2 regions of the Aquincola sp. J276 genome follow, and region 1 is predicted to be linked to the other one. Evidence: riboswitches for the same ligand, from Rfam matches in the RefSeq annotation. Region 1 holds a riboswitch; the other holds the start of a gene.
What was found. A riboswitch is a leader RNA that binds a small molecule or an ion and turns the genes downstream of it on or off. The one in region 1 is predicted to bind thiamine pyrophosphate.
Positions count from the first base shown of each region.

Region 1 (7,308 bases):
CGGCCGGCCGCACCCGCGGCGCCGCGCGAACGGCAGCGCCTGCCCGCGCCGCTGGTCGCGCTGAGCGGCGGCGACGCGATGCTGGACCGGCAGATCGAGCGCGCCGCGCGGCTGGTCAATTCGCCGATGAGCCTGCTGGTGACCGGCGAGACCGGCACCGGCAAGGAGTTCTTCGCCAAGGCGCTGCATGCCAGCAGCGAGCGCCGCGCGCGGCCCTTCATCGCGGTGAACTGCGCCGCCATCCCCGAGACGCTGATCGAGAGCGAACTGTTCGGCTACCTGCCCGGCAGCTTCTCCGGCGCCGGGCCCCGGGCCAAGCGCGGGCTGATCCAGGAAGCCGACGGCGGCACGCTGTTCCTCGACGAGATCGGCGACATGCCGAGGCCGCTGCAGGCGCGGCTGCTGCGCGTGCTGGCCGAGCGCGAGGTGCTGCCGGTGGGCGCCACGCGGGCGGTGGCGGTGAACATCCGCGTGATCGCCGCCACCCACTGCGACCTGGAAGCGCTGGTGCGCGAAGGCCGCTTCCGCGACGACCTGTACTACCGGCTCAATGGCGCACGCTTCCACCTGCCGCCGCTGCGCGAGCGCGCGGACATCGGCTGGGTGATCGACACGCTGCTGGGGGCTGGCAGCGACGGCATCGCGCCCGAGGCGCGGCAGCTGCTGCTGGCCCGCCCCTGGCCGGGCAACCTGCGCGAGCTGCGCAACGTGCTGGACTACGCCCGAGCGGTGCGCGGCGACGGACCGGTGCAGCTGGCCGACCTGCCCGAGTGGTCGCCGGCGGCCACGCGCCCGCTGCCCAGCACTCGGCAAGCCGCGCCGGCCGGCAAGGGCGACAGTGAGGACGCCGCCGCGCTGCAGCAGGCACTGCGCGCCGCGCACTGGAACGTCAGCGCGGTGGCACGCGGCCTGGGCCTGTCGCGCATGACGCTGTACCGGCGCATGAAGCGCTGGGGCATCGTGTCGCCCAACCAGTCGGACAGCCCGGCGCTGCACTGAGACAGCTGTCACATCGCGCGGCTGTGACACCTGTCGCGCAGTGACACCTGCACGGCAGCGGTCGCGCCACCGGCCGGAGCCCGCAAACCCAGCACTGGCGCGGCCTGCAGCCCGATGCGCGCCCTCGCCGCATGCATGGCATGGCGCTTGATCTGGCTGATGCGCACGGCCACCCGGCCGATGCCCCACAACGATGGAGACCTGTGCATGAGCGAACTTGCGACATCCGAGGCCACCCGCTGGCTGGCCGCCTTCGAGGCGGCGCTGTCGGCCGCCGACATCGACGCCGCCACCGCGCTGTTCGATGACGAGTGCTACTGGCGCGACCTGGTGGCCTTCACCTGGAACATCAAGACGCAGGAAGGCCGCGACGCCATCCGCGCGATGCTGCAGGCACGGCTGGCCGACACCGCGCCCGCCCACTTCCGCATCGAAGGCGAGGCGAGCGAAGCCGGCGGCGTCATCGAAGCCTGGTTCACCTTCGAGACCGGCGTGGCCCGCGGCCGCGGCCACCTGCGGCTGAAGAACGGCCGTGCCTGGACGCTGCTCACCACCATGACCGAGCTCAAGGGCTTCGAGGAGAAGAAGGGCGAGCGCCGCATCGCCGGTGCGGAGCATGGCGCCCAGCCCGGCGGCCGCCAGAGCTGGCTGGAGCGCAAGCAGGCCCGCGAGGCGGCGCTGGGGTACACGGAGCAGCCGTACGTGGTGATCATCGGCGGCGGCCAGGGCGGCATTGGCCTGGCATCACGCCTGCGCCGGCTCGACGTGCCCACCATCGTGATCGAGAAGAACGCTCGGGCCGGCGACTCCTGGCGCAACCGCTACAAGTCGCTGTGCCTGCACGACCCCGTCTGGTACGACCACCTGCCCTACATGCCCTTCCCCGACGACTGGCCGGTGTTCGCGCCCAAGGACAAGATCGGCGACTGGCTGGAGATGTACACCAAGGTGATGGAGCTCAACTACTGGGGCTCCACCATCGCGAGGAAGGCGCGCTTCGACGAGGCCACGCAGACGTGGGAAGTGCAGGTGGAGCGCGAGGGCCAGCCGGTGACGCTGCGGCCGAAGCAGCTGGTGTTCGCGCTGGGCGTCTCGGGCTATGCCAACGTGCCGAAGATCCCTGGCGCCGAGACCTTCGAAGGCACGCAGCACCACTCCAGCCAGCACCCCGGCGGCGCAGCCTGGGCCGGCAAGCACGCGGTGGTGCTGGGCTCCAACAATTCGGCCCACGACATCTGCGCCGACCTGTGGGAAAACGGCGCCGACGTGACGATGATCCAGCGCTCGTCCACCCACATTGCGCCCTCGGCCTCCTTGATGGAGCTGGCGCTGGGCGGGCTGTATTCCGAGCAGGCGCTGAAGAACGGCATCAGCACCGACATGGCCGACCTGATCTTCGCCTCGGTGCCGTACAGGATCATGCACACCTTCCACATCCCCGTGTACGAGGAGATGAAGAAGCGCGACGCCGACCTGTATGCGCGGCTGGAGAAGGCCGGCTTCCTGCTGGACTTTGGCGAGGACGGCTCGGGCCTGTTCATGAAGTACCTGCGCCGCGGCTCGGGCTACTACATCGACGTGGGCGCGTCCGAACTGGTGGCCGATGGCCGCATCAAGCTGAGGAGCGGCGTCAACATCGAGCGCATCAACCCACGCTCGGTCACGCTGACCGACGGCACCGAGCTGCCGGCCGACCTGCTGGTGTACGCCACCGGCTACGGCTCGATGAACAACTGGCTGGCCGACCTGGTGTCACCCGAGGTGGCCGACCAGGTGGGCAAGTGCTGGGGCCTGGGCAGCGACACCACGAAAGACCCCGGCCCATGGGAAGGCGAGCTGCGCAACATGTGGAAGCCCACCGCGCAGCCGCAGATGTGGTTCCACGGCGGCAACCTGCACCAGTCGCGGCACTACTCGCAGTTCCTGGCGCTGCAGCTCAAGGCCCGCATGGAAGGCCTGCCCACCGAGGTGTACGGCCGGGAGGGGCCGCATCACCGGCGGTAGGTCAGAAGCGTTTGCCGAACCCGACCGAGAACAGCAGCGGGTCGACCTTGAAGCGGCCCAGGTCCGCACCGCCGGCGGATACGTCGGTGCGGATCTGCACCTTCTTCACGTCGACGTTGACGAGCCAGCCGTTGCCCACCGGCACGTCGACGCCGGCGCCCAGCGCCAGGCCCCAGCTGTTGCGGTCGATGTCCACGCCTGCAGGCAGGTCCAGGCTGGAGAAGCGGGTGTAGTTGATGCCCGCGCCCAGGTAGGGCCGGAAGCCGAGGCCGGTGAAGTGGTACTGAACGCTGAGCGTGGGCGGCAGGTGCTTCAGCGTGCCGATCTTGTCGCCGCCGGCGCGCAGGTCATGCTTCTGCGGGTAGGTCAGCACCAGCTCGGCCGCGATGTTGGGCGTGAAGAAGTAGGTGATGTCGACCTCGGGGAAGGTCTTGTTCTTCAGGCTCAGGTCGAGGCCAGTGCTGTCCTTGTCCGCCGAGTCGAGATGCAGCACGCGGCCACGCACGATCCAGTTGCCGGTGTCCTGCGCCTGGGCGGCAGCGGGCACGGCGGCGATCGTGAGGGTGGCAGCTGCGGCGAGCGCCAGCGCGTTCCAGCGCTTGTTCATGTGAGCTCCTTGAGGGATGTAGAGGGCCGGGCTTGTGCGGCCCGTGCCTCATTACCCCCGCGCGGTGGCGCACGCCCGTTTGAGCCAGCGCAAAGCCGCCACCCCGCCGTGCTGCACCGCCGCGGCCGCTTGATGCAGGTCAAGCACGCGGCTGCGGCGGCGTGGCGCTCAGCCCACGGGCTGGATGGGCACGTACAGCTCGCCGCCTGCGGCGCGGAACTCGGCCGACTTCTCGCCCATGCCCCGGGCCGCGAACTCGCGCACCTCCTGCGTGATCTTCATCGAGCAGAACTTGGGGCCGCACATGGAGCAGAAGTGGGCCACCTTGCTGGCGTCCTTGGGCAGCGTCTCGTCATGAAAGCTGCGGGCGGTGTCCGGGTCCAGGCCCAGGTTGAACTGGTCGGTCCAGCGGAACTCGAAGCGCGCCTTCGACAGCGCATCGTCGCGCGCCCGCGCCCCCGGATGGCCCTTGGCCACGTCGGCTGCATGCGCCGCGATCTTGTAGGCGACGATGCCCTGCTTGACGTCCTCCCGGTCGGGCAGGCCCAGGTGTTCCTTGGGCGTCACGTAGCACAGCATCGCGGTGCCCATCCAGCCGATCATCGCGGCACCGATGGCGCTGGCGATGTGATCGTAGCCCGGCGCGATGTCGATGGTCAGCGGGCCCAGCGTGTAGAACGGCGCCTCGTGGCAGTGCTTCAGCTGCTCGTCCATGTTGGCCTGGATCAGGTGCATCGGCACATGGCCCGGGCCTTCGATCATGGTCTGCACATCGTGCTGCCAGGCCAGCTTCGTCAGCTCGCCCAGCGTGCGCAGCTCGGCGAACTGCGCTTCGTCGTTGGCATCGGCGGCGCTGCCGGGGCGCAGGCCATCGCCCAGCGAGAAGCTCACGTCGTACGCCTTCATGATCTCGCAGATCTCCTCGAAGTGCGTGTACAGGAAGCTCTCCTGGTGGTGGGCGATGCACCACTTGGCCATGATCGACCCGCCGCGCGAGACGATGCCGGTGCGCCGCTGCGCCGTGAGGTGGATGAACGGCAGCCGCAGCCCGGCATGGATGGTGAAGTAGTCCACCCCCTGCTCGGCCTGCTCGATCAGCGTGTCGCGGTACAGCGCCCAGGTCAGGTCCTCGGCCACGCCGCCCACCTTCTCCAGCGCCTGGTAGATGGGCACGGTGCCGATGGGCACCGGGCTGTTGCGCAGGATCCAGTCGCGCGTGGTGTGGATGTGGCGGCCGGTGCTCAGGTCCATCACGTTGTCAGCGCCCCAGCGGATGGCCCACACCAGCTTCTCCACCTCTTCCTCGATGCTGCTGGTGACGGCCGAGTTGCCGATGTTGGCGTTGATCTTCACCTTGAAGTGGCGGCCGATGGCCATCGGCTCCACCTCGGGGTGGTTGATGTTGGCCGGGATGATGGCGCGGCCGCGGGCCACTTCGTCGCGCACGAATTCCGGCGTGATGACGGCGGGCAGCCGCGCGCCCATGCCGTTGCCGGCCAGGCGCTGCTCGCGCTGCGCATCGGCCAGGTACTCGGCCATCCACTCGCGCTTGCCGTTCTCGCGCAGGGCCACGTATTCCATCTCGGGCGTGACGATGCCGCGGCGGGCGTAATGCATCTGCGTGACGTTGGCACCGGACTTGGCGCGGCGCGGCGTGCGCTGCAGTGCCGCGGCCTCGGCGCGCAGCTGCGCGATGCGCGCGCTGTCGCGCTCGTCGTGCCGCAGGCCGTCGTCCAGGCCATGGCGCAGGCGGCCTGCATAGTGCTCGGTGCCGTCGCGTTCGCTGATCCATGCGCCGCGCACATCGGGCAGGCCGCGGCGCACGTCGATGAGGGCGGCGGGGTCGGTGTAGGGGCCGGAGGTGTCGTACAGCGAGACCACTTCGCCGTTGCTCAGGGCCACGTCGCGCACCGGCACGCGCAGGTCGGCGCGGCTGCCGGTGATCCAGGCCTTGGTGGAAGCGGGAAAGGGCTCGCGGGTGCGTTGCAGCAACTGCGCGAGTTGGTCGGGGGCGTTCATGCGGGTCTCCTTCGTGGCGTGGCGATGCATGCTCCGAAGGCCGGCCCGGCGCATGCCCCTCGAAGGCACGCACCCGTCCTGACACAACAGCTCTTCTTCCGCCGGTACTAACCGGTTCAAGTTCGCGGGTTCGGATTCACCATCTCAGCGGGCCTGTCGGCCTGCACCCCGGAGCGGGGGCGATTGTGGGAGGCCCGCGGCGCGGGTGTCAACGTGTTGCCCCTGCCGCCCACGGCGGCATGCGGGCGGTGATAGCGTGGCCGCATGAGCCTGCTGTTGTCCGCCCTCGACCAATCCGTTTCCCTTGCCGGCCATGGCGAAGACGCCGCCATCCGCGACACCGTGGGCCTGGCCACGCATTGCGAGGCCGAGGGCTACCACCGCTTCTGGCTCAGCGAGCACCATGCGCTGCCCACCATCATCGGCACCGCGCCCGAGGTGCTGATGGCCGCGGTGGCGGCCACCACGCAGCGCATCCGCATCGGCAGCGCGGGCGTGATGCTGCCGCACTACTCGGCCTTCAAGGTGGCCGAGCAGTTCCGCGTGCTGGAGGCGCTGGCCCCGGGCCGCATCGACCTGGGCGTGGGCCGCGCGCCCGGTGGCGACATGCGCACCGCGATGGCCCTCAATCCCAACGCCCATCATGCGGCCGAGCACTTCCCGCAGCAGGTGCGCGACCTGCAGGCCTGGACGGCCGGCCTGCCGCACAACGGCATCACCGCCCACCCGCGCGGCCCACATGCGCCGCAGGTGTGGATCCTGGGCAGCAGCGACTACGGCGCGCAGCTGGCGGCGCACTTCGGCCTGCCCTATGCCTTTGCCTACTTCTTCATGGACGGCCAGGGCGTGGAGCAGGCGCTGCGCCTGTACCGTGAGCTCTACCAACCCAGCGAACGCCATCCCGTGCCGCTGCCCACCATCTGCGTGTGGGCGCTGGCCGCGGACACCGAGGAAGAAGCCCGCCACCATGCGCTGAGCCGCGAGCGCTGGCGCGTGGACCGCGCGCGAGGCGTGCTGGGCCCGCTGCAACCGCCCGACGCCGTCGCCGCGCGCGGCTTCACCGAGGCCGAGATGGCCACGGTGGCGCCGATGCGCCGCAAGGCCTTCGTGGGCACCGGCGCGCAGGTGGCGGCGATGCTCAAGGACATCGCCGAGGAACTGCAGCTCGGCGAGATCGTCATCAACACCTGGGCCCACGACCCGCTGGTGCGCCGGCGCTCCTATTCGCTCATCGCCAAGGCGATGCGCGAAGGCTGATGCCTTACTTGTACGGCACGTAGTCGATCGGCACGAAGCGGTATCCACCCGCCTCGGGCCGCAGCCGGCCAATGCCCGGGAAGGGCAGATGCCCCGCGGCCACGAGGTAGCCGCCCTTGGCCGCGTCGGCATACGCATTGCGGCGTTCGCCCATCGCCGCCTTGCTGTCGGTGTCGAACTGGATGGTGACGTTGGGCTGCGCGAACTGCACCGCCGACACATGCATCAGGTCGCCCCACAGCACCAGCTTCTGGCCCCTGGATTCGACGGCATAGACGCTGTGGCCCGGCGTATGGCCATAGGCACGCAGCGCCCGGACGCCCGGCACCAGCTCGGTGTTGCCGTCGAAGGTCTTGAGTGCGCCTGCATCGGCGTACGGCTTGGCGGCGGCCATCGCGCCCTGGAAGAAGCCCTGCGCTTCC
Region 1 is NZ_JAJONC010000001.1:2,535,734-2,543,041, forward strand. Features, by position in the region: gene LRS14_RS11615 (sigma-54-dependent Fis family transcriptional regulator) at 1-999, shown strand, start outside; gene LRS14_RS11620 (hypothetical protein) at 1,008-1,190, opposite strand; gene LRS14_RS11625 (NAD(P)/FAD-dependent oxidoreductase) at 1,207-3,003, shown strand; gene LRS14_RS11630 (OmpW family protein) at 3,005-3,610, opposite strand; gene thiC (phosphomethylpyrimidine synthase ThiC) at 3,779-5,629, opposite strand; TPP riboswitch at 5,706-5,810, opposite strand; gene LRS14_RS11640 (LLM class flavin-dependent oxidoreductase) at 5,900-6,886, shown strand; gene LRS14_RS11645 (MBL fold metallo-hydrolase) at 6,891-7,308, opposite strand, start outside.

Region 2 (7,308 bases), 750 kb from region 1:
CAGCGTGCCCGGTGCGATGCGCCAATCGCCGGCCACGGCCAGCTGGCGGCGATGACCTTCGAGCGAGCGCACCTGCGGGTCGAGATGGTCGTAGGCCGCATTGACGCGCAGGCCGAAGGCTTCGTGCGCGCCGAAGCGCTGGCTGAGGTCGGTGGCCACGCCGATGCTGCCCTGCTCACGCCACTCCAGGGAGGCGCTGCGCACCGCGGCGTCCGGCCGCTTGACCACGAAGTTCACCAGGCCGCCCGGCGCGCTGGTGCCGGCCTGGATGCCGCTGGTGCCCTTGAACACCTCGATGCGCTCCTTGTTGGCCATGCCGATGCTGGTCTCGGCATTGATGGGCAGGCCGTCGCGGCGGTAGTTGAAGCGGTTGTCCAGCGTGTAGCCCCGCACGGAGAGGAAGCTCCAGTAGCCGTCGGAGTTGTAGGCATCGGACAGGCTGGCATCCAGCCGGGTGATGTCGGACAGGCGCTCGACGCCGGCGTCCAGCAGCGCGGTGCCGCCCAGCACGGTGCCGGCAAAGGGGGGCCCTGGACAAGGGCAGCTCGCCGAAGCCGCCGATGCCCGGCGCGGCCTGCAGCGTGCGGCCGGTGATCTCCACCGTCTGCGCGGCCTGCTGGGCCCAGGCCGGCAGGCCGAGCACGCAGGCGGCGGCGGCCGCCAGCGAGTGGAGGGAAAAGCGGAACGGTGCGGAAGCCATCGTGGTCTCGGGTCGATGGCAGGGCGGCAAAGCGGAGGCTGCATGCGGCACCGCGGGCGGCGGTGCGGCGGACCAGGTCCGTCGGCTTCCCTGCGCGAGGATTACCTCAATCAGGTTCAAAGGGACTGTCTCAGTCGGCCCGCTTGCGCAGGCCAACACCCCCAGCGAAGTGCCGCAGGCCCTGAGGCCGCGGCGGGGGCGATTCTAGGGCGCGCCGTTCCGTGGCCATAATTGGCGCTTGCTAGGGGTGTCGTGCGACGCACGACTGAGAAACACCCTTTGAACCTGAACTGGGTCATGCCAGCGGAGGGAAGCAGCACCGGCCCCAGGGCGGTCACTCTTCTTCCGGCGCGCGTGCCCGCTCATGCGAAGGAAGCTGCGATGACCACCGAATCCGCCGCCCCCCGCCTGCCGCTATGCCCGGGTGCTGACCATCGCCGGCTCCGACAGCGGCGGCGGCGCCGGCATCCAGGCCGACCTCAAGACCTTTGCCGCGCTGGGCTGCTACGGCAGCAGCGCGATCACTGCCATCACCGCGCAGAACACGCTGGGTGTGCGCGCCATCCATGCGGTGCCGACGGAGGTGCTGGCCGCGCAGATCGACGCGGTGGCCGAGGACATCGGCTGCGACGCGGTGAAGATCGGCATGCTGCATTCGGCCGCCACCGTGCAGTGCGTGGCCGCAGCGATCGACCGCCACGGCCTGCGGCCGGTGGTGCTGGACCCGGTGATGATCGCCACCAGCGGCGCAGCCTTGATCGATGCCGCCGCGGTGCAGGTGATCGTGCAGGCGCTGTTCCCCCGGGTGGCGCTCGTCACGCCCAACCTGGACGAGGCCGCGCTGCTGCTGGGCCGCGCCATCGTGTCGGTGGACGAGCTGGACGGCGCGGCCAATGCCCTGCTGGAGCTGGGCGCGCAGGCGGTGCTGCTGAAGGGCGGGCACCTGCCGGGCGACACGGTCGTGGACGTGCTGAAGTCCCGCGAAGGCCTGCATCGGCGCTTCCAGGCGCCGCGCCTGCACAGCCGCAACCTGCACGGCACCGGCTGCACCTTGTCCTCCGCCGTGGCGGCGGCGCTGGCACTGGGCCAGCCGATGGCCGATGCGGTGGCTGCCGCACACGCCTACGTGCAGCAGGCCCTGCGGCACGGCGCGGCGGTGCGCACCGGTGCGGGCAACGGGCCGCTCAACCATGGCCATGCACCGCGGCCCGTGCAGCTGCGGCCGCTGGCCGGCGAGGGGCGGGCGGCATGAGTCGCGTCGGGATCGCCGGGGCCGGCTTGCTGGGCCGCCTGCTGGCCTGGCGGCTGGCGGCTGCCGGCCACGAGGTGCAGGTGTTCGATCCCGCAGCGGGCCCGGACGACCGCACGCCGCCGCAGGCGGTCGGCTGGACCGCGGCCGGCATGCTGAGCCCCATCGCCGAGCTGGAAACGGCCGACCTGCGCACTGCGCAACGGGGCTGGCGTTCGCTGGACCTCTGGGCGCGGTGGCTGCCGCAGTTGTCCAGGCAAGTTCACTTCCGGCGCGAAGGCAGCCTGCTGCTGGCCCATCGCGGCGATGCCGGCAGCGCCCAGCGGCTGCTGGCGGTGCTGCTGGCCAAGGCAGCCGGCCGGGCCGACCAGCCGCAGCCGCGGCCGTTGTCGGCGGCCGAGCTGGCCGCGCTGGAGCCTGCGGTGCACGGCCCCGCGCTGGCCTGGCTGTTGCCGGGTGAAGGCCAGCTGCACTGCGTGCAGGCGATGCAGGCCCTGGCGCACGAGGCCACGGGGCAAGGCGTGCGCTGGCATTGGCGCATGCCGGTGCAGCAGGTGGATGCCGGCCGGCTGGATGGCCAGGCCTACGACCATGTGTTCGACGTGCGCGGCCTGGGGGCGCGGCCGCAGCTGCCGGTGCGCGGCGTGCGGGGCGAGCTGCTGTGGGTGCAGGCGCGGGGCCTGGTGCTGCACCGGCCGCTGCGCCTGCTGCATCCGCGCTGGCGGGTCTACCTGGTGCCGCGGCCTGACGACATCGTGCTGGTGGGCGCCACCGAGGTGGAGTCGGAAGACCGATCGCCCATCTCGGTGCGCAGCCTGCTGGGCCTGTTGAGCGCGGCGCACAGCGTGCTGCCGGAGCTGGCCGAGGGCCGGGTGCTGCACATGGAGACCAACCTGCGCCCCGCCTTGCCCGACAACCTGCCGCAGCTGCAGGTGGCGGCGGGCCTCACCCGCATCAACGGCCTGTTCCGCCATGGCTGGCTGCTGGCACCGGCCCTGGTGGAAGAGGCGCTGGCCGCCAGCGGCTTGCGGGAGGCGGCATGAACGCCCGTGCCGACGCTTCCGACGACGCCATCCCCGTGCAGGTGGCCGGCCAGCACCTGCAGCTGCCCGCCGGCTGCACGCTGGCCCAGCTGATCGAACGCCTGGGCCATGCGCCGCAGGACGTGGCCACCGCGGTCAACGGCGGCTTCGTGCCGCGGGATGCGCGGGCCGGCCACCGGCTGCAGCCCGGGGACCAGGTGCATTGCTTCAAACCCATCGTGGGAGGTTGATCGTGTCAAGCATTTCGAACCACAGCGCCGAGCAGGACGATTTCGTGCTGGCCGGCGTGCCGCTGCGCAGCCGCTTCCTGCTGGGCACGGCCGGCTATCCGTCGCCGCAGGTGCTGCAGCAGGCCATCGCGGCTTCCGGCGCGCAGGTGGTGACGGTGGGGCTCAAGCGCGAACTGGCCGGCGATGCCGGTGCGCACGGCGGCTTCATCGACATCATCCGCGCCAGCGGTGCGCGGCTGCTGCCCAACACCGCCGGCTGTCGCAGCGCGCGCGAGGCCATCATGCTGGCGCACATGGCGCGCGAGCTGCTGGGCACGCACTGGATCAAGCTCGAGGTGGTGGGCGACGAGCACACGCTGCAGCCCGATCCCTTCGAGCTGGTGACGGCCGCAGCGCAGCTGGTGATCGACGGCTTCGAGGTCTTCCCGTACTGCACCGACGACCTGGTGACCTGCCAGCGGCTGATGGACGCCGGCTGCAGCATCCTCATGCCGTGGGGCGCGCCCATCGGCTCGGCGCAGGGCCTGCTCAACCCGTGGGCGCTGCGCACCCTGCGCGCCCGCCTGCCGCAGGCCACGCTGATCGTCGATGCCGGCCTGGGGGCGCCCTCGCATGCGGCGCAGGCCATGGAGCTGGGCTTCAATGCGGTGCTGCTCAATTCGGCGGTGGCCCATGCGGGCGATCCGGTGCGCATGGCCGCGGCCTTCCGCCACGCGGTGCAGGCCGGGCGGCTGGGCCATGGGGCTGGCCTCGTGGCGGCGCAGGACATGGCCGTGGCCAGCACGCCCGTGGGCGGCCGGCCCTTCGAGCTGTGAGCCGCGCCATGCAGGACCCGGTGTCCGAGGCCTTCGGCGTGCAGGCCGCCAGCGCGCTGCAGGCTGCGCAGCAGCTGGGCTTCGTCGATGCCGAGGCGCAGGTGCTGGCCGACATGTTCGAGGCCCAGCGGCGCCGGCTGCCGGCCGGTGCACCGCTGTCCGGCTTCGCGCTGCAGGCCGACAACCTGCCGGTCAAGCGGCCCTTCGAGGGCTTCGCGCCGCTGCGGCAGCGCGCCATGGGGCTGTATGCCATCGTGCACAGTGCCGACTGGGTGGCGCGCGTGCTGGCGGCCGGCATCCGCACGGTGCAGCTGCGCATCAAGCAGGCCGACGTGGCCCTGCTGCGGCAGGAGATCCGTGCCAGCGTGCAGGCCGCGGCAGCGGTGGATGCGCAGCTCTTCATCAACGACCATTGGCGCCTGGCCATCGAGCAGGGCGCGTACGGCGTGCACCTGGGGCAGGAAGACCTGGACGATGCCGACCTGCAAGCGATCCGCGCCGCCGGCCTGCGGCTGGGCATCAGCACGCACTGCTACGTGGAGGTGTGCCGCGCCTGGGCGCTGCGGCCCAGCTACATCGCCTGCGGACCCATCCATGCCACGCAGCTGAAGGTGATGCCCTGGCTGCCGCAGGGCGAGGACAACCTGGCCTACTGGTGCGCGCTGCTCAACGAGCTGCCGGTGGTGGCCATTGGCGGCATGGATGCCGCGCGCTGCCTGCAGGCCATGCGCTGCGGTGCCGATGGCGTCTGCGTGGTCAGCGCCATCACCGGCGCTGCCGACCCCGAGCAGGCGATGGCCGCGCTGCAGGCGGCGGTGCTGCAAGGGCAAGGGGCGCCGCAGCGCCCCGTGCCCCTGTTGCCGCGGCCTACCTTGCCACGGCGGCCTGCCTCCTCATGACTGGGTGGGCAACGTGGCCGGCATGCCGCGGGTCTTCCACATCGAGTACACCACGCCACCGGCGATCAGGCCCAGCGTGACCGACAGGCTCAGCGCGGGCGGCGTCTTGCCGATGAAGTTCACCAGGAAGATCTTGCCGCCGATGAACACCAGCACCAGGGCCAGCGCGTACTTGAGGTAGGCGAAGCGGTGGATCATCGCGGCCAGCGCGAAGTACAGCGCACGCAGGCCCAGGATGGCGAAGATGTTGCTGGTGTAGACGATGAACGGATCGGTGGTGATGGCGAAGATGGCCGGCACCGAATCCACCGCGAAGATCAGGTCGGCGATCTCCACCAGGCACAGCGCCAGGAACAGCGGCGTGGCCCAGAGCACGGCCTGGCCCGTCTGCGGATGCGGCTGCTTCACGAAGAAGGCCTTGCCGTGCAGCGTGGGCGTCACGCGCATGATCTTGCGCAGCAGCTTCAGCACGGGGTTGTTCTCGAGGTCGGGCTGCTTGTCGGCGAACCACAGCATCTTGATGCCTGTAAGCACCAGGAATCCGCCGAACACGTACAGCACCCAGCTGAACTGCGTGACCAGCGCGGCGCCGAGGCCGATCATGATGGCGCGCATCACGATCACGCCCAGGATGCCCCAGAACAGCACCCGGTGCTGGTACTGCCGCGGGATGGCGAAGAAGCCGAAGATCATCGCGATGACGAACACGTTGTCCATCGACAGCGACTTCTCGATCAGGAAGCCGGTGTAGTACTCGATGCCGCTCTGGGCGCCCAGCATCCACCACACCCAGGCGCCGAACAGCAGGCCCGCGGTGATGTAGCCGGCCGACAGCCACAGGCTCTCGGTGACGCCGATCTCCTTCTCGTCCTTGTGCAGCACGCCAAGGTCGAAGGTGAGCAGGCTGATGACCACGGCGACGAACACCAGCCACAGCCACATGGGCTGCGAGAGGAACGGTGATTGGAGGAAGGTTTCCAGGGCTTGCATGCGGCGCCTCCGGCGGATGGATGGGGATGGCCGAAGGGTAGGCAGCACGAGTCTTCCGGAAAAGCAGCGCCTGGCGCATTGAGGTTCAGGAAAATCATGAACAGAGGTGACACCCCTTGCACATGCCCGCCTGTCTAGACAAGCTCCAGCCGGAAGCGCTGCGTGAGCATCGCCTTGAAACGGGCCACCTCTTCCAGGGCCTGCACCAGCCGGTGCTGCTGCTGCGGCGTCAGCGCCGCGGTGGGCACGCCGGCATAGGCCTGGCCGCTGCGCCGGGCGCGCAGGCCGGCGTCCAGCCGCAGCGACATGAACAGGTGCAGGCTGTCCACCAGCGCCGCGCCGCTGTCCGGCGCCAGCTGGTGGGCAGCCACCAGGGCCTGGATGCGCTCGGCGGTGCCGGTGGCCGTCACCTGGTGTGCCAGCGCCAGCGCCCGCACGCCGTGCTCGATGGGGAAGCCGGCCTTCTTCACATCCAGCAGCGGCGGCAGGGTGCCGCGGCCCAGCAGCCGCAGCAGGCCGCCGCGCGCGTCACCGAATGCATGCACCGCGGCAGCAAAGTGGGCCAGCAGCACGTCGTTGCCGGTGGCCAGCTCGAAGGCCGCGTCCCGCACCGGCTGCAGCAGCCGTGCATCGCCGCTGACGGCCTGCGCATCCAGGAAGATGGCCAGCGTCATCACATGGGCCGGCGTGGGATGCAGCAGCCAGCCTCGCACGGTCTGGCTGAAGGCCGCAGCCGGGCCGCGCCACTGCGCATCGCTGAGCATGATGCGGCCGGGGCAGGGCGGATAGCCGAAGTCGGCCAGCGCGTCCGAGAAGCGCTGGCACAGCGCCGGCAGGTCGTCCGGTGCAGGCCAGCCATCGGCCAGCAGCAGGCCGTTGTCCTGGTCGGTCTTGAGCAGCTGTTCGCCACGGCCTTCGCTGCCCATCACGAACAGGCAGCTGTGGTCCACCAGCGCGTCCGGCGCGATGAGCCGCCAGGCGCGGTCGAACAGCCGGGCGCTCAAGGCCTGCACCTGCAGCGCGATGCCGCCCACCGGCTGGCCGGCGTCGTGCAGCCGTTCCACCAGCAGGTCGATGCCCGCGGCCGCCCGCGCCAGTTCACCCAGCGTGGTGGCCCGCGCCATGGCCTGCGCCAGGGCCGGCCCGGAGCCGGGCGCCGGGGTGGAGGGCGGGCCGCCGGACGCGGCATCGGTGCTGCTGGACATGGCGTCGTGGCGCGTATGCAGCCGATTCTGTGGCGCGGTATCGAGGTGAGTCTTGTCCTGCCTCAGAAAGCATGCAGGGCGCGGCCAGAATGCCGGCCGCGGGCACCGGGCCCGCGCCACGACGAGGAGAACACCGCATGACCGCACGCACCCTGAACCGCGCGCCGGCCGCCATCG
Region 2 is NZ_JAJONC010000001.1:1,784,685-1,791,992, reverse strand. Features, by position in the region: gene LRS14_RS08130 (TonB-dependent siderophore receptor) at 1-510, opposite strand, end outside; TPP riboswitch at 771-873, opposite strand; TPP riboswitch at 934-1,029, shown strand; gene thiD (bifunctional hydroxymethylpyrimidine kinase/phosphomethylpyrimidine kinase) at 1,125-1,952, shown strand; gene LRS14_RS08120 (FAD-dependent oxidoreductase) at 1,949-2,992, shown strand; gene thiS (sulfur carrier protein ThiS) at 2,989-3,222, shown strand; gene LRS14_RS08110 (thiazole synthase) at 3,225-4,037, shown strand; gene LRS14_RS08105 (thiamine phosphate synthase) at 4,046-4,936, shown strand; gene LRS14_RS08100 (TerC family protein) at 4,931-5,926, opposite strand; gene LRS14_RS08095 (DUF294 nucleotidyltransferase-like domain-containing protein) at 6,061-7,131, opposite strand; gene LRS14_RS08090 (PEP-CTERM sorting domain-containing protein) at 7,269-7,308, shown strand, end outside.
Region 2: linked by a shared signal. The riboswitch ahead of thiD (bifunctional hydroxymethylpyrimidine kinase/phosphomethylpyrimidine kinase) and the one ahead of thiC (phosphomethylpyrimidine synthase ThiC) in region 1 are both predicted to bind thiamine pyrophosphate.